DNA from 3 places in the Neisseria weixii genome. Region 3 is predicted to be linked to each of the others. Evidence: predicted binding sites of a transcription regulator. Region 3 holds the regulator's gene; each other region holds the start of a gene.

Region 1 (4,462 bases), on a different contig from region 3:
GGTTCGCCGCTGGCAATATACGCCGCGATTTCCGCCGCACTCATGGCTTTAAAGGCCACATCGCTCTGTTGCAGCAGCGTGCGCGTTTTACCCTGCCAATACACGCTTACGGCAGTATAGACCTGATGTGTGTTAGCGGATAATTGCGCCAACATTTCCGCCGCATGCTCTTCGTTTTCGGGTTTACCCAAAATTTGGTTTTGATAGGCGACGGTGGTGTCGGCGGTGAGAATCGGGAATTCGGGTGGTTCGTTATGCGTGACGCGCCATTGCGCTACTGCACCGGCATTTTTCTCACGAGCCAATCTTTGAACATAATCAGCCGCTTTTTCTTGCGGATACGGTGTTTCGTCTATTTCGGCATACAAACGCTGCACCGTATAGCCTAAATTTTCTAAAATTTCGCGGCGGCGCGGGCTGCCGGAAGCGAGATAAATGTGGTTCAAAATATTTCCTTTTTTATTTGTATTCAGCCTAAAATATTACAAATACCAAAAATCGAATTATAGTTAATGGCATAGCAATTAATAAATAATCAAATAACATTTAATAAAATTAACTTTTTTATGATTTAAATTACAAAAAAACTGATACAGAAAAAAATTGTCCACTAAAACAGTAGGCAGACTGAAGCCTACTTTTTTCTTTATCTTTACTAGGAGTTAACTATGAAAACATTATCTATGAATCAATTGCATCAAATTTCAGGTGGTTTTGACTTTTAAAAAACCATCGTATCAGATGTATGCGGTTATACAGGCATTGGTGCCGGCGCTTTGGCAGGAGGTTTCACAGGTGCTGCCTTAGGTGCAATCGGAGGCCCCGGCGGCATGGTAGTAGGTGCCAAGGTGGATATGGCTGTCGGCAGGTATTTGGGACAGAAGTTAGGCCACCTGCAGCCGAACGCTCATTCGGCTATTAAGCCATCGTTTAATAATTCCGCACCTGCCAAACATATTTGGCCGGGTACGGATTCTCATCAATGCTTCAAAAGGATTATGATGATGCCCATGAAAAATTTTTGGGAAAATTATAAAAAGAATTTCTCATTATTAATAAAGTTTATGAAAAAACATTGGAAAGCATTAGCCATTATCTATGTTTTATGCGGTTTTGCCGTATACACAGTTAATTTTATTTTAAGTTTTTACCTTATAGCTCCTACCATCTTGGAAATAGTCATTTTATCCCTGATTTCGTTGTCGTCATTTTTATACTCTTGCTGACCGAGTTTTTCTTTATGAAATATATTAAGAAAAAGAACCGATAGCTTGATTTTTTATTAAATCAACATTATTTTTAGACAACTTTAGATATTTACTTGTATTCCTGTGCGAGATTAATATAATTTACAGCCGATTGCACTAAAAACGCTTTTTCTTCATCGGTTAAAGGGCGCACCTGCTTGACAGGTGAGCCAAGATACAGAAAACCGCTTTGTAGGCGTTTGCCCGGCGGCACCACACTGCCTGCGCCGACCATCACGTCATCGTCAATCACCGTATCGTCCAAAACAATCGCACCCGTGCCCACCAACACGCGGTTGCCGATGGTGCAGCCGTGCAGAATCACTTTATGGCCGATGGTTACGTCTTCACCGACAATTAAAGGCGAACCTTCCGGCTTCTGCAAACGCGCGCCGGTAACGTGCAACACACTGCCGTCTTGAATATTGGTACGTGCGCCAATCCGTATATGATTTACATCCCCACGCATCACCACCAGCGGCCATACGCTGACCTGCTCGGCAAGACTGATTTGGCCGATTACCACGGCGGTATCGTCGATAAAACAAGTTCCGTGAATATCGGGGGTATGGTAGGTATAAGGTCGAATCGGCATGGCGTATTCTTTTTTTAGTTAGTAGAAAGGGATTTATAACATAATCAAGGCCGTCTGAAAAAGCGGTAATTTTTTCAGACGGCCTTGGATTGCATGATTTTTGTCAAGCTCCGACAAAGCCGCCTGAAAATCACCTCATCTATGTTCAGACGGCCTCATTCTGGGTAAACTGTTCTTTTATTTCATAAAGCCCGCTATTCTACAAGGAAAGCCCATGCCCAACCGCCTGACCCAATTGCTCGGCTGCCGCTTGCCCGTCATTCAGGCACCGATGGCCGGCGTGCAAAACAGTCGCCTGACTATTGCTGCCTGCCGTGCCGGTGCGCTCGGTTCGCTGCCTGCCGCCATGCTCTCGCCCGAGCAATTGCATGCCGAAATCTTGGCAATCCGCGCTGCCGTCGATGCGCCGTTTAATGTCAATTTTTTTGCACACCGCCAACCTGAAACCGATACCGACAAAATGCAACAATGGCTTGCCAAGCTGGCACCTTATTATCGCGAACTCGGTATCGATGCCGACAATATTGCGCAAGGTAACGGAAGACAGCCTTTCGGTGCGGCACAAGCGGAAATTATTGCCGAACTCAAACCTGCAGTAGTCAGCTTCCATTTCGGCTTACCGGAAGCAGGTTTGCTTCAGCAGGTGAAACAAAGCGGCACAAAAATCCTGGCTTCCGCCACAACGGTTGACGAAGCACGCTGGTTGGCAGAAAAAGGGGTTGATGCGGTGATTGCGCAAGGCTTGGAAGCAGGCGGGCACCGATCGATGTTCCGCAGCCAAGTGCATGAGCAAGTCGGTACTTTTGCACTGTTGCCGCAAATCCGTGCGGCGCTAAATGTACCGGTGATTGCGGCAGGCGGCATCAGCAATGCTGCCACCGCACACGCCGCGCAAACATTGGGCGCAGACGGCATTCAAATCGGCACGGCTTTATTGCTGGCCGATGAAGCCGACACCAGCCCCCTGCACCGCACTGCTTTGCAAAACCCGTGCGCGCAAACCACTGCTTTAACCAATCTATTCTCCGGCGGCTTGGCGCGCGGCATCGTCAACCGCTTTATGCGTGAAAACGGCTGCATTCACCCTGATGTCCCTCCGTTCCCACTTGCCCAAAACGTATCCGCACCATTACGCAGCGCCGCTGAAAAACAAGGCAGCGATGAATTTTCGCCCTTGTGGGCTGGACAAAATGCACCGCTTGCCCGCAGCGGCAGCGCAGCGGACATTATTATGGAAACCGCAAGCGGGTTTATGGCATAGCTTGAAAGAATTTATTCTGTTTTAGGGTCTGTTGACAATTGACCGGCGAAGCGGTTTTTTGAGGCAAAACCCGTGTATGCAAGGCAAAAAGCGCAGCAAAGTTGGACACCTTGCGGGCATTTTTAACGCCGCAGACAGGGATTTTTGACCAAAAACACCGCCGTTGCGTTAATTGTCAACAGACCCTAGCAAACAAATATGAAATAGGCCGTCTGAAAGCAATATCCTTTCAGGCGGCCTGAGACCTTTGCAATCAGAACAACTTATTCAGCCAACAATTTTTTCCAACGTGCGGCTTGGAAGCGCACTTGCTCCGGCGCGGTGCCGCCTAAGTGGTTGCGGGCATTCAAGCTGCCTTCCGGCGTGAGCACTTCATAAACATCCTCAGCCACCAAATCGGAAAAGCCTTGCAATACGTCTAACGGCAAACCGCTCAAATCCACGCCTTTTTCGTCGGCATGGCGCACGGCTTTTGCCACCACTTCATGCGAATCGCGGAACGGCATGCCTTTTTTCACCAGATAGTCGGCCAAATCGGTGGCGGTGGCGAAACCCTGCATCACGGCGGCGCGCATGTTTTCCGGTTTCACGGTCACGCCGCGCATCATGTCGGCGTAAATACGCAAGGTGTCAATCAAGGTGTCAACCGTATCAAACAGCGGTTCTTTGTCTTCCTGATTGTCTTTGTTATACGCCAAAGGCTGCGATTTCATCAGCATAATCAGGCCGGTGAGATGGCCGATTACGCGTCCGGATTTGCCGCGTACCAGCTCCGGCACGTCGGGGTTTTTCTTCTGCGGCATGATGCTTGAACCAGTGCAGAAACGGTCAGCAATATCGATAAAACCGAAACGCGGACTCATCCATAAAATCAGTTCTTCACTCAAGCGGCTCAAATGAATCATCACCAAAGACGCAGCGGCAGTAAATTCGATGGCGAAATCGCGGTCGGACACGGCATCGAGTGAGTTTTGGCAGATTTGTTCAAAACCCAGCAGTTCGGCGGTAATTTCGCGCTGAATCGGATAAGTGGTGCCGGCCAGCGCCGCCGCGCCCAAAGGCATGCGGTTGACACGCTTGCGGCAGTCGGCCATGCGCTCGAAATCGCGGCCGAGCATTTCGACATAAGCCAACATGTGGTGGCCGAAGCTCACCGGCTGGGCAACCTGCAAATGGGTAAAACCGGGCATCACCACTTCGGCATTGGCTTCGGCCAATTCCACCAAGGCCGTCTGAAGATCTTGAATCAGCGTTTGAATGTCGGTGATTTGGTCGCGCAACCATAAGCGGATGTCGGTAGCCACTTGGTCGTTGCGGCTGCGGCCGGTATGAAGACGCTTGCCGGCATCACCGATTTTA
Region 2 (4,462 bases), on a different contig from region 3:
TGGGTTTTACCAAACAGGCGCGGAATCAGGTAGTAAATCGAACCGATGGTCACAAAACCCACCCAACCCAATGCACCGGCGTGTACGTGTGCAACTGTCCAGTCGGTGTAGTGGCTCAAGGCGTTAACGGTTTTGATCGACATCATCGGACCTTCAAAGGTCGACATACCGTAGAAAGACAGGGAAACGATCAAGAATTTCAAAATCGGGTCGGTACGCAGTTTGTCCCACGCGCCAGACAAGGTCATAATACCGTTGATCATACCGCCCCAAGACGGCGCGAACAGAATCAGCGACAAGACCATACCCAAAGATTGTGTCCAGTCAGGCAATGCGGTGTAATGCAAGTGGTGAGGACCTGCCCACATGTAAGTGAAAATCAATGCCCAAAAGTGAACGACAGACAAACGGTAAGAGTAAACCGGACGGCCTGCTTGTTTCGGAACGAAGTAATACATCATGCCCAAGAAGCCTGCAGTAAGGAAGAAACCCACTGCATTATGGCCATACCACCATTGAACCATGGCATCGATGGCGCCGGCATACACAGGATAAGATTTCATAAAGCCGACAGGAATGCTGATGTTGTTCACAATATGCAGCAAGGCAACGGCTAAAATAAAGCCGCCATAGAACCAGTTGGCTACATAGATGTGTTTGACTTTACGTTTGGCGATGGTGCCGAAGAATACAATCGCGTAAGCCACCCATACCAAAGTAAGCAGGATATCGATTGGCCATTCCAACTCAGCGTATTCTTTACCTTGGGTAAAGCCCATCGGCAATGTAATGACTGCCGCTACAATAACGGCTTGCCAGCCCCAGAAGGTAAATGATGCCAACCAGCCGCCAAACAGGCGGGTATTGCAGGTACGCTGTACCACATAATAAGAAGTGGCAAACAGACCACAGCCGCCGAATGCGAAAATCACCGCATTCGTGTGCAATGGACGCAGACGGCCGAAGTGGAACCAAGGTCCGATTTCAGATAAATTCAGAGCCGGCAAGTATAATTGGGCAGCGACAATCACACCGACCAACATACCCACAATGCCCCAAACTACAGTCATGATGGCGAACTGGCGCACCACTTTGTAGTTATAAGTTTGTGTGTCCATGGGAGTCTCCATAAATTATGGGAATTGAAAATTTTTGTTTTACCTGCCCGAATGTTTCCTACGTTCCCACAAAAAACACTAAGGCAAAGTGTAAATTTTTTCTAAATTTAACATATATACAGGATTGAGCCAAGCAATATTACATTTATTCTACTCCGTCAACCTTACTCTTTTAAAAATAAATTTATTTAATAATCAATTAGTCAAATTAAACTCATTCCGGTAAAAGGTATTCAGATTTTTCAAGCATCGTTTTTTTAAAGGCTTTTTGATGTAAATTAAATATCTGACACTGCATATCAAAGTAATTCATTAATTTTAACAAACCAAGCAATAGATATGATTAATTACAAAATTTCCTTCCAGACCTTAAGCCATGAATATCAAATTACATTGAGTTTCAATCAAGACAATGATTTACCTATTGAATTCAGTCTGCCCAACTGGGTGCCGGGCAGCTATCTGATTCGTGATTTCTCCCGACACATCACGCAGCTAAGTGCTTCTTGTGATGGAGAGGCTGTTGCATTGACGCAATTGACCAAGAATAAGTGGAGCGCAAACGGTTCAAAAGGCGAGTGGCAAATTTGCTACACCGTTTATGCTTTTGATTTATCTGTTCGCGGCGCATTTTTAAGCACTGAGCGGGGCTTCTTCGACGGTGCCTGCCTGTTTTTGAAAATTCATGGCTTTGAAAACTTGCCGCACAGCGTTACTTTGCAAGATTTCCCCGGCCAATGGCAAATCGCCACGACCCTGCCCCAAACCGCCGCACGGCATTTTCAGACGGCCTCTTATACTAATTTAATCGACCATCCCGTCGAAATGGGCAGGATTGAATTTCTAGACTTCACCGCTGCCGGCATTCCGCACCGTATTGCCTTGAGCGGCTTTTACCGCGAGTTTGACCGCCGACGGTTTGTGAACGATATTCAAAAAATCTGCGAAACCGAATTGGCGATGTTCCCTGAACCGGCGCCATTTCAAGAATACCTGTTTATGCTGCACGTCGGCGGCAACATCTACGGCGGCCTCGAACACATCAGCAGCACCGCCCTTCTGGCTGACCGTAACAGCCTGCCGTCGCACAATATGAGCAACCCCAACGAAGCCTACACCCAATTGCTCGGCCTGTTCAGCCATGAATATTTTCATGCGTGGAACGTGAAATCGATTAAGCCCGAAGCATTTGTGCCTTACAATCTCAACCAAGAAAACTACACCGAGCAGCTTTGGGCGTTCGAAGGCATTACCTCTTATTATGATGATTTGTTCCTGGTACGCAGCGCCGTGATTGACAGCAATGCATATTTAAACCTGCTCGGCCAATCAATTACCCGTGTGCAGCAAACCAAAGGCCGTCTGAAACAGACCCTGGCCGAATCCAGCTTCACCGCATGGAACAAGTTTTATAAACAAGATGAAAACAGCAGCAACGCCATCGTCAGCTATTATCAAAAAGGCGCACTGGCGGCATTGTGTCTGGATTTGCTGATCCGCAAAAAAAGCGGCGGCAAACATTCGTTAGACAGTGTCATGCAGCAGCATTACCGCGATTGGATCAACACCGGCCAAGGTATTCCCGAAAAACAATGGCAAGTACGCTGCCGGCAAATCACCGGCTTGGATTTGCAATCGTTTTTTCAGACGGCCTTATACAGCACCGGTGACCTTCCCTTACAAGAATGCTTGGCACATGTCGGCGTGGCATTGGACTGGCAGCCTTTGCCGCGCAGCCACGGTGGCGGTTTGGCAGACGAAGCAATTTGCGTAAAACCGGCCGGTGATTTCGGCGCGCGTTTCAAACAAAGCGGGGACAGCGCTACGCTGACGCATGTGTTCAACGGCGGCAGCGCGGAAAACGCGGCTTTGTGTCCGCAAGACAAAATCATCGCGCTCAACGGTTATGCCTGCACCGACTTGGCCGCTCAATGGGCGCAATTGGCTGTCGGCGAACACGCCACGCTGCACTTTTTCCGCAGCGGCGTGCTGCAACAAACGCACATTACCGTGCAAGCCGCGGAAGCAGATACGGCTTTGTTGAAAGTCACTAATCAAGATTGGCTGGATAAATGGTTGTTTAACCGCTAAGCTTTCAGACGGCCTGATAAAAGCCGTCTGAACAATTGATAAAAGGAATGGAATCATGGCTATTTTGAAATTGAGCGAACAATTATACGTGTCGCCGCAACTGTCGGAACAAGATGCAGAAGAGGCCGCCCGTTTGGGCATTCAAACCGTTATCTGCAACCGCCCCGACGGCGAAGAAGACCATCAACCTTCTACCGCGCAGGTTCTACAATGGTTGGCGGCAGAAGGCATTACGTCTTTCAAGCACCAGCCTGTTACCGCGGCTGGTATTTCCGCCACCGATGTCGCCGTATTCCAAGATTTAGTACAGCAAGCCGACAAGCCCGTATTGGCCTACTGCCGCACCGGCACACGCAGCTTATTGCTCTGGGCATACCATCAAGTGCAAAACGGCATGAGCGTTGCCGAAGCCAAAGCAGCCGCGGCCAAAGCAGGTATTGACTTAAGCAATTTTGAATCACGTTTGCAGGATGCTGCCGAGCATAAATCAGCTTAATCCGGCAGCATAAAAGGCCGTCTGAAACGTTTCAGACGGCCTTTCCATTGTTTTTTTTCAAATCAAAAATCCTGCTGCGTAGCCATCATTACGGCCATGTGCACCAAACCAAATGCGATGGAAAGCAGCACGGACAACAAAACCGCAACCATCAGCCATAAACTCACATCCAATAAGGTCATGTTTGTACTCCTTCTTCATCAGGCAGGCTTATTTTAGTCGGCTAATGTTGCAAAATTTTGACTTTCAAATCATACAAACAGGCCGTCTGAAAGTTTAGACTAAACACTCAAAGTTTTAGTTCAATTATTCTTTCAGACGGCCTATTAAATAGATGGGCGGAGATTTTTGCGAAGCTCTCCAACTGTTATTCTGCTTTGGTTTCTGTGACAAAACCGATTTTACTGATACCGGCAATTTGTGCAGCTTCGAGCGCCTTTTCAACATACTCATATGCTACACTTTTATCCGCAGCGATAGCCAAAATAGTATTTTCGTTTTTTGACTTTTCTTCTTTCAAACGGGCCGTTACACCGTCAAAAGTCACTTTACTATCTGATTCTGCACCTAGATAATAGCTGCCATCCGGCGCAACGGTTAAACGTAAAATATCTTTTTGCGCAGGCTTCTCTTTCTGGACAGCCTGCTCCGAAGCGGTCGGTAACGTCAACGGAATCGAATGCGTCAGCACCGGCATGGTAATCATAAACACAATCAGCAACACCAGCATCACATCGACCAAAGGGGTCACGTTGAT
Region 3 (4,462 bases):
ACAGCTTTCTACGGAGCGAAAACCATGTTTCAGAATTTTGATTTAGGCATTTTTTTACTGGCGGTGCTGCCGGTGTTGCTGGCGATTACGGTGCATGAGGCCGCACACGGCTATGCGGCGCGTTATTGGGGTGACCATACCGCCGAGCAGATGGGCAGGCTGACGCTGAATCCGTTGGCGCATATTGACCCGATCGGCACGGTGGTGGTGCCGGCGGTATTGTTTTTTACGACCGGTTTTATGTTCGGCTGGGCAAAACCGGTGCCGGTGATTCCGCGTAATTTCCGTGATGCGCGTTTGGGTATGCGTACGGTGGCGATTGCCGGGCCGTTGTCGAATCTGGTGATGGCGTTCGGCTGGGGATTGGTGGCGGTAGCGGCTGTGTATGCGCCTGAATCGTATCAGTTTCCGATGTCGAAAATGGCGCAATTCGGTATTTCCATCAATGCGGTACTGTTTGTGCTGAACATGCTGCCGGTGCCGCCTTTGGACGGTGGCCGCTTTGTCGACAGCTTTCTACCGGCGAAGCAATCCATACAATACCGCAAGATTGAGCCTTACGGCACTTGGATTATCTTGATTTTGCTGATGACCGGTGTGTTGTGGACGGTAATCGGGCCGATGGTGAACTTGATTATATCGTTGGTGGCAGGATTTGTCGGCTTAATCATCTAAAAAGCTGAGGCCGTCTGAAGATTCAGACGGCCTTGTTGTATGTGGATTGGTAGATTATCCTAAAAATCGAGGCTGATTTGTTCGGCGTTGGATCCATCGACAGGGGCGAGTAAATCCAGTTTGCGGTTGCGGATTTTGTTTTTGCGCATACTCAACAGGCGCATGACTTGGTGTTTCTGGTCGTCGCTCATCTGCTGCCAATAGAGCCGCTCTTCACGGCTGCGCAAACAGCCCTTGCAATAGCCTTTGGCATTGGCTTCGCATACGCCGATACACGGGCTGGGAATGGTGAAGAAGTCGGGCTGTTGCATGGCAGGGAAAAATGTCATTTTTCTGTCATGGTAGGTGGTTATTGATGTAAAGTCAATGAGATACGCAACAACCGATAGGCCGTCTGAAAGCAGAATATGTTTTCAGACGGCCTTGTCATGAAGCAAAACATTTTACACGGTTTGCGAATATTTCGCCGTGGTTTCTTTATGGCGCAAGTGGTAGTCGAACACCATAGCAATATTGCGAATCAGGAAACGGCCTTTCGGAGTCACAGTCAGGCCGTGCGGCTTCAAGCGCAGCAAGCCGAGTTCCGCCAGATTCTGCAAATCAGCCAATTCATCGGCAAAATATTGGTGTAACGGAATGCCGAACACGCTTTCGTAAATTTGGAAATCCAATGAAAAGCGGCACATCAAATCTTGAATGATGTTGCGGCGCAATAAGTCGTCTTGGTTTAACTGGTAGCCGCGCATAATCGGCAATCGGCCTTCATCAATGGCGGCGTAATAAGCGTCGATGTCGCGCTCGTTTTGGGCATAGGTGCTGCCGATTTTGCCGATGCTCGACACGCCGATGGCCACCAAATCGCAATCGGCATAGGTTGAATAGCCTTGGAAATTGCGCTGCAACCAGCCTTCTTTCAGGGCGATGGAAAGCTCGTCGTCAGGTTTGGCAAAGTGGTCCATGCCGATGAATACATAGCCGCGGCCGGTCAGGGTTTGCACGCAATATTGCAGCATATCGAGTTTTTCTTCGCTACCCGGTACGGCATTGGTATCGATGCGGCGTTGCGGTTTGAAAATATGGGGCAGGTGGGCATAGTGATACAGTGCCAAACGGTCGGGATCGAGGCTGAGCACGGTATCGATGGTGGCTTTCATGCTTTCTACCGATTGATGCGGCAGGCCGTAAATCAAATCGACGCTGACGGATTTGAAGCCGGCTTTGCGCGCGGCATCAATCACCTCTTTGGTTTCTTCAAAGCTTTGAATGCGGTTGACCGCTTCTTGCACTTTCGGGTCGAAATCCTGAATGCCTACGCTCATGCGGTTGAAGCCGAGTTTGCCGAGGTTGTGTACCGTTTCGCGGCTGACTTTGCGCGGGTCGATTTCGATGGAGTATTCACCGTTGGGCATGAGTTGGAAATGCTTGCGAATCATCTTAAACACACGCTCAAGCTGGTCGTCGCTTAAAAAAGTCGGGGTGCCGCCGCCGAAGTGAAGTTGCGCCAATTGATGACGGCCGTTGAGATGCGGGGCGAGCAGTTCCATTTCACGCTCGAGATACTCAATATAAGCATCGGCGCGGATTTTGTCTTTGGTGATGATTTTGTTGCAGCCGCAGTAATAGCAAATGGTATTGCAAAACGGAATGTGAATATAAAGCGATAAAGGCTTATTGAGCGCGCCCAGACCGCGTAAATGCAGCGCATGGGTGTATTCGGCTTCGCGGAAACCATCGTGGAAGCGGTCGGCGGTGGGGTAGGAAGTATAGCGTGGGCCGCTTGTCGGAAGCTTGGCAATTAAATCGCGGTCGAATTCTGGTAGTTCGTTGTTTTGTATCGGGATTATTTTCATGATGGTCGTGTTGTGTTATATTTTGTTTAACGAATTAGTAAAACTCGATTTAGTTTGCTAGAATGCCACATTATGATAAACCTGTCTTGATATGAGTCAAGGGAAGCTCAGTCAGAACAAGAAGTTTTATAACAAAGGTGTTTGTTTTATGGCCGCACACAATTCTACACATCAATTGAAAGCACTGTGTTCCACGTGTTCCTTGCGTGAACTTTGTTTGCCCGTTGGTCTGATGCCTAACGAATTTTCCCAATTGGATGCCGTTATCCGTCAGAGCCGCCGTCTGAAAAAAGGCGAGTATCTGTTCCGTGCCGGCGAGCCGTTTACTTCTTTGTTTACCATTCGTGCCGGTTTTTTTAAAACCACAGTGGCAAGCCAAGACGGTCGCGACCAAGTAACCGGTTTCTTTATGTCGGGTGAGTTGATCGGCATGGACGGCATTTGTTCGCATGTTCATAGCTGTGATGCCGTGGCCTTGGAAGACAGCGAAGTGTGTGAATTACCGTTTGCACATATGGAAGAGTTAGGGCAAAACATTCCAAGTCTGCAAACCCATTTTTTCCGCTTAATGAGCCGCGAGATTGTACGTGATCAAGGCGTGATGCTGTTGTTGGGTAATATGCGTGCCGAAGAGCGATTGGCTGCGTTTTTGTTGAATTTGTCGAATCGTTTGTATTCGCGCGGTTTTGCCGCCAATGATTTCATTTTGCGCATGTCGCGTGAGGAAATCGGCAGCTATTTGGGTTTGAAATTGGAAACTGTCAGCCGCACGCTGTCGAAGTTCCATCACGAAGGTTTGATTGAAGTGGAACACAAGCATATCAAGATTCTTGATTCGCGGGCTTTGAAAAAAATGGTGTCTGGCTGTGCGCATGCTATGTAAGGCTTGGACATTAAAAGAAAGGCCGGTTTGAAACTTCAGACGGCCTTTTGATATTTTAAGCAAATATGAACGCTTTAAATAGAAAAATCTTCCACAATCGGCGCATACAAAATACGATCGATGGTTTCGCGGTTTAAGTGCGGGGCGAACATTTTGATAAAGTCATAAGTATAGCCGCGCAAATAAGTATCGGAACGGATGGCAATCCATGTGGGTGACGGTTCAAACAGGTGGGCGACATCAATCAATTCCAAATCCTGATCGGCTTGCGGATCGTAAGCCATTTTCGCCATCAAGCCCGCGCCCAAGCCCAGTTTGACATACGTTTTCAATACATCGGCATCGGCTGCAGCCAAAGCTACCTCCGGCTGCTCCAGCTTGGCTTTGCTAAAGGCACGTGCAATGCTGCTGCCGGAATGGAAAGCAAATTCATAAGTAATCAGTGGAAAGCTGGCTAAATCTTCAATGCTGAGCGGATTCCTACAATCCAGCAAAGGATGGTTTTTCGGCACTACCACGGCATGATTCCAATCGTAGCAATTGAGTTTGTGCAATTCAGGGTGGTCATCGAGCTTTTCGGTGATGATGGCGATGTCGGCTTCACCGTTGCTGACCATTTGCGCAATAGCCGAAGGGCTGCCCTGTTTAATGGTAAGGTTAACCTTGGGATAACGCTTCATAAAATCTGCCACAATATGCGGTAGAGCATAACGAGCTTGTGTGTGTGTAGTTGCGATGGTGAGTGCGCCGCTGTCGTGGTCGGTAAACTCGTTACCGATGTTTTTGATATTTTGCACGTCACGCAAAATACGCTCGGAAATTTCTAACACTGCTTTGCCCGGTTGTGAAACCGAAACCACGCGTTTTCCGCTGCGGATGAAAATCTGAATGCCCAGCTCTTCTTCTAATAATCGGATTTGCTTAGAAATGCCCGGTTGGGAAGTGAACAGTGCGTCGGCGGCTTCGGAGACATTCAGGTTATGGCGGTAAACTTCGAGCGCGTAGCGTAATTGTTGTAATTTCATGGTGTTTGAGTTGTGGATATTGTGCGACA

Evidence for each region. The regulator FNR, encoded in region 3, switches genes on or off when oxygen is low (the NO sensors DNR and NnrR bind a similar motif). The targets are predictions, from matches to a motif close to TTGATNNNNATCAA.
Region 1: a site for FNR is predicted at 1,936-1,949, ahead of ACFPVS_RS01500 (NAD(P)H-dependent flavin oxidoreductase). Genes of this name have one in related genera too.
Region 2: a site for FNR is predicted at 1,387-1,400, ahead of ccoN (cytochrome-c oxidase, cbb3-type subunit I). Genes of this name have one in related genera too.

The regions. Positions count from the first base shown of each region.
Region 1 is NZ_JBHSPY010000001.1:273,252-277,713, forward strand. It holds gene ACFPVS_RS01485 (Maf family protein) at 1-446, opposite strand, end outside; gene ACFPVS_RS01490 (hypothetical protein) at 777-1,226, shown strand; gene ACFPVS_RS01495 (gamma carbonic anhydrase family protein) at 1,318-1,842, opposite strand; gene ACFPVS_RS01500 (NAD(P)H-dependent flavin oxidoreductase) at 2,057-3,103, shown strand; gene argH (argininosuccinate lyase) at 3,367-4,462, opposite strand, start outside.
Region 2 is NZ_JBHSPY010000012.1:56,488-60,949, reverse strand. It holds gene ccoN (cytochrome-c oxidase, cbb3-type subunit I) at 1-1,118, opposite strand, end outside; gene ACFPVS_RS07595 (M61 family metallopeptidase) at 1,458-3,209, shown strand; gene ACFPVS_RS07590 (TIGR01244 family sulfur transferase) at 3,265-3,705, shown strand; gene ACFPVS_RS07585 (ExbD/TolR family protein) at 4,073-4,462, opposite strand, start outside.
Region 3 is NZ_JBHSPY010000031.1:22,095-26,556, forward strand. It holds gene ACFPVS_RS11490 (site-2 protease family protein) at 25-675, shown strand; gene ACFPVS_RS11495 (DUF1289 domain-containing protein) at 735-986, opposite strand; gene hemN (oxygen-independent coproporphyrinogen III oxidase) at 1,119-2,525, opposite strand; gene fnr (fumarate/nitrate reduction transcriptional regulator Fnr) at 2,674-3,408, shown strand; gene ACFPVS_RS11510 (CysB family HTH-type transcriptional regulator) at 3,483-4,433, opposite strand.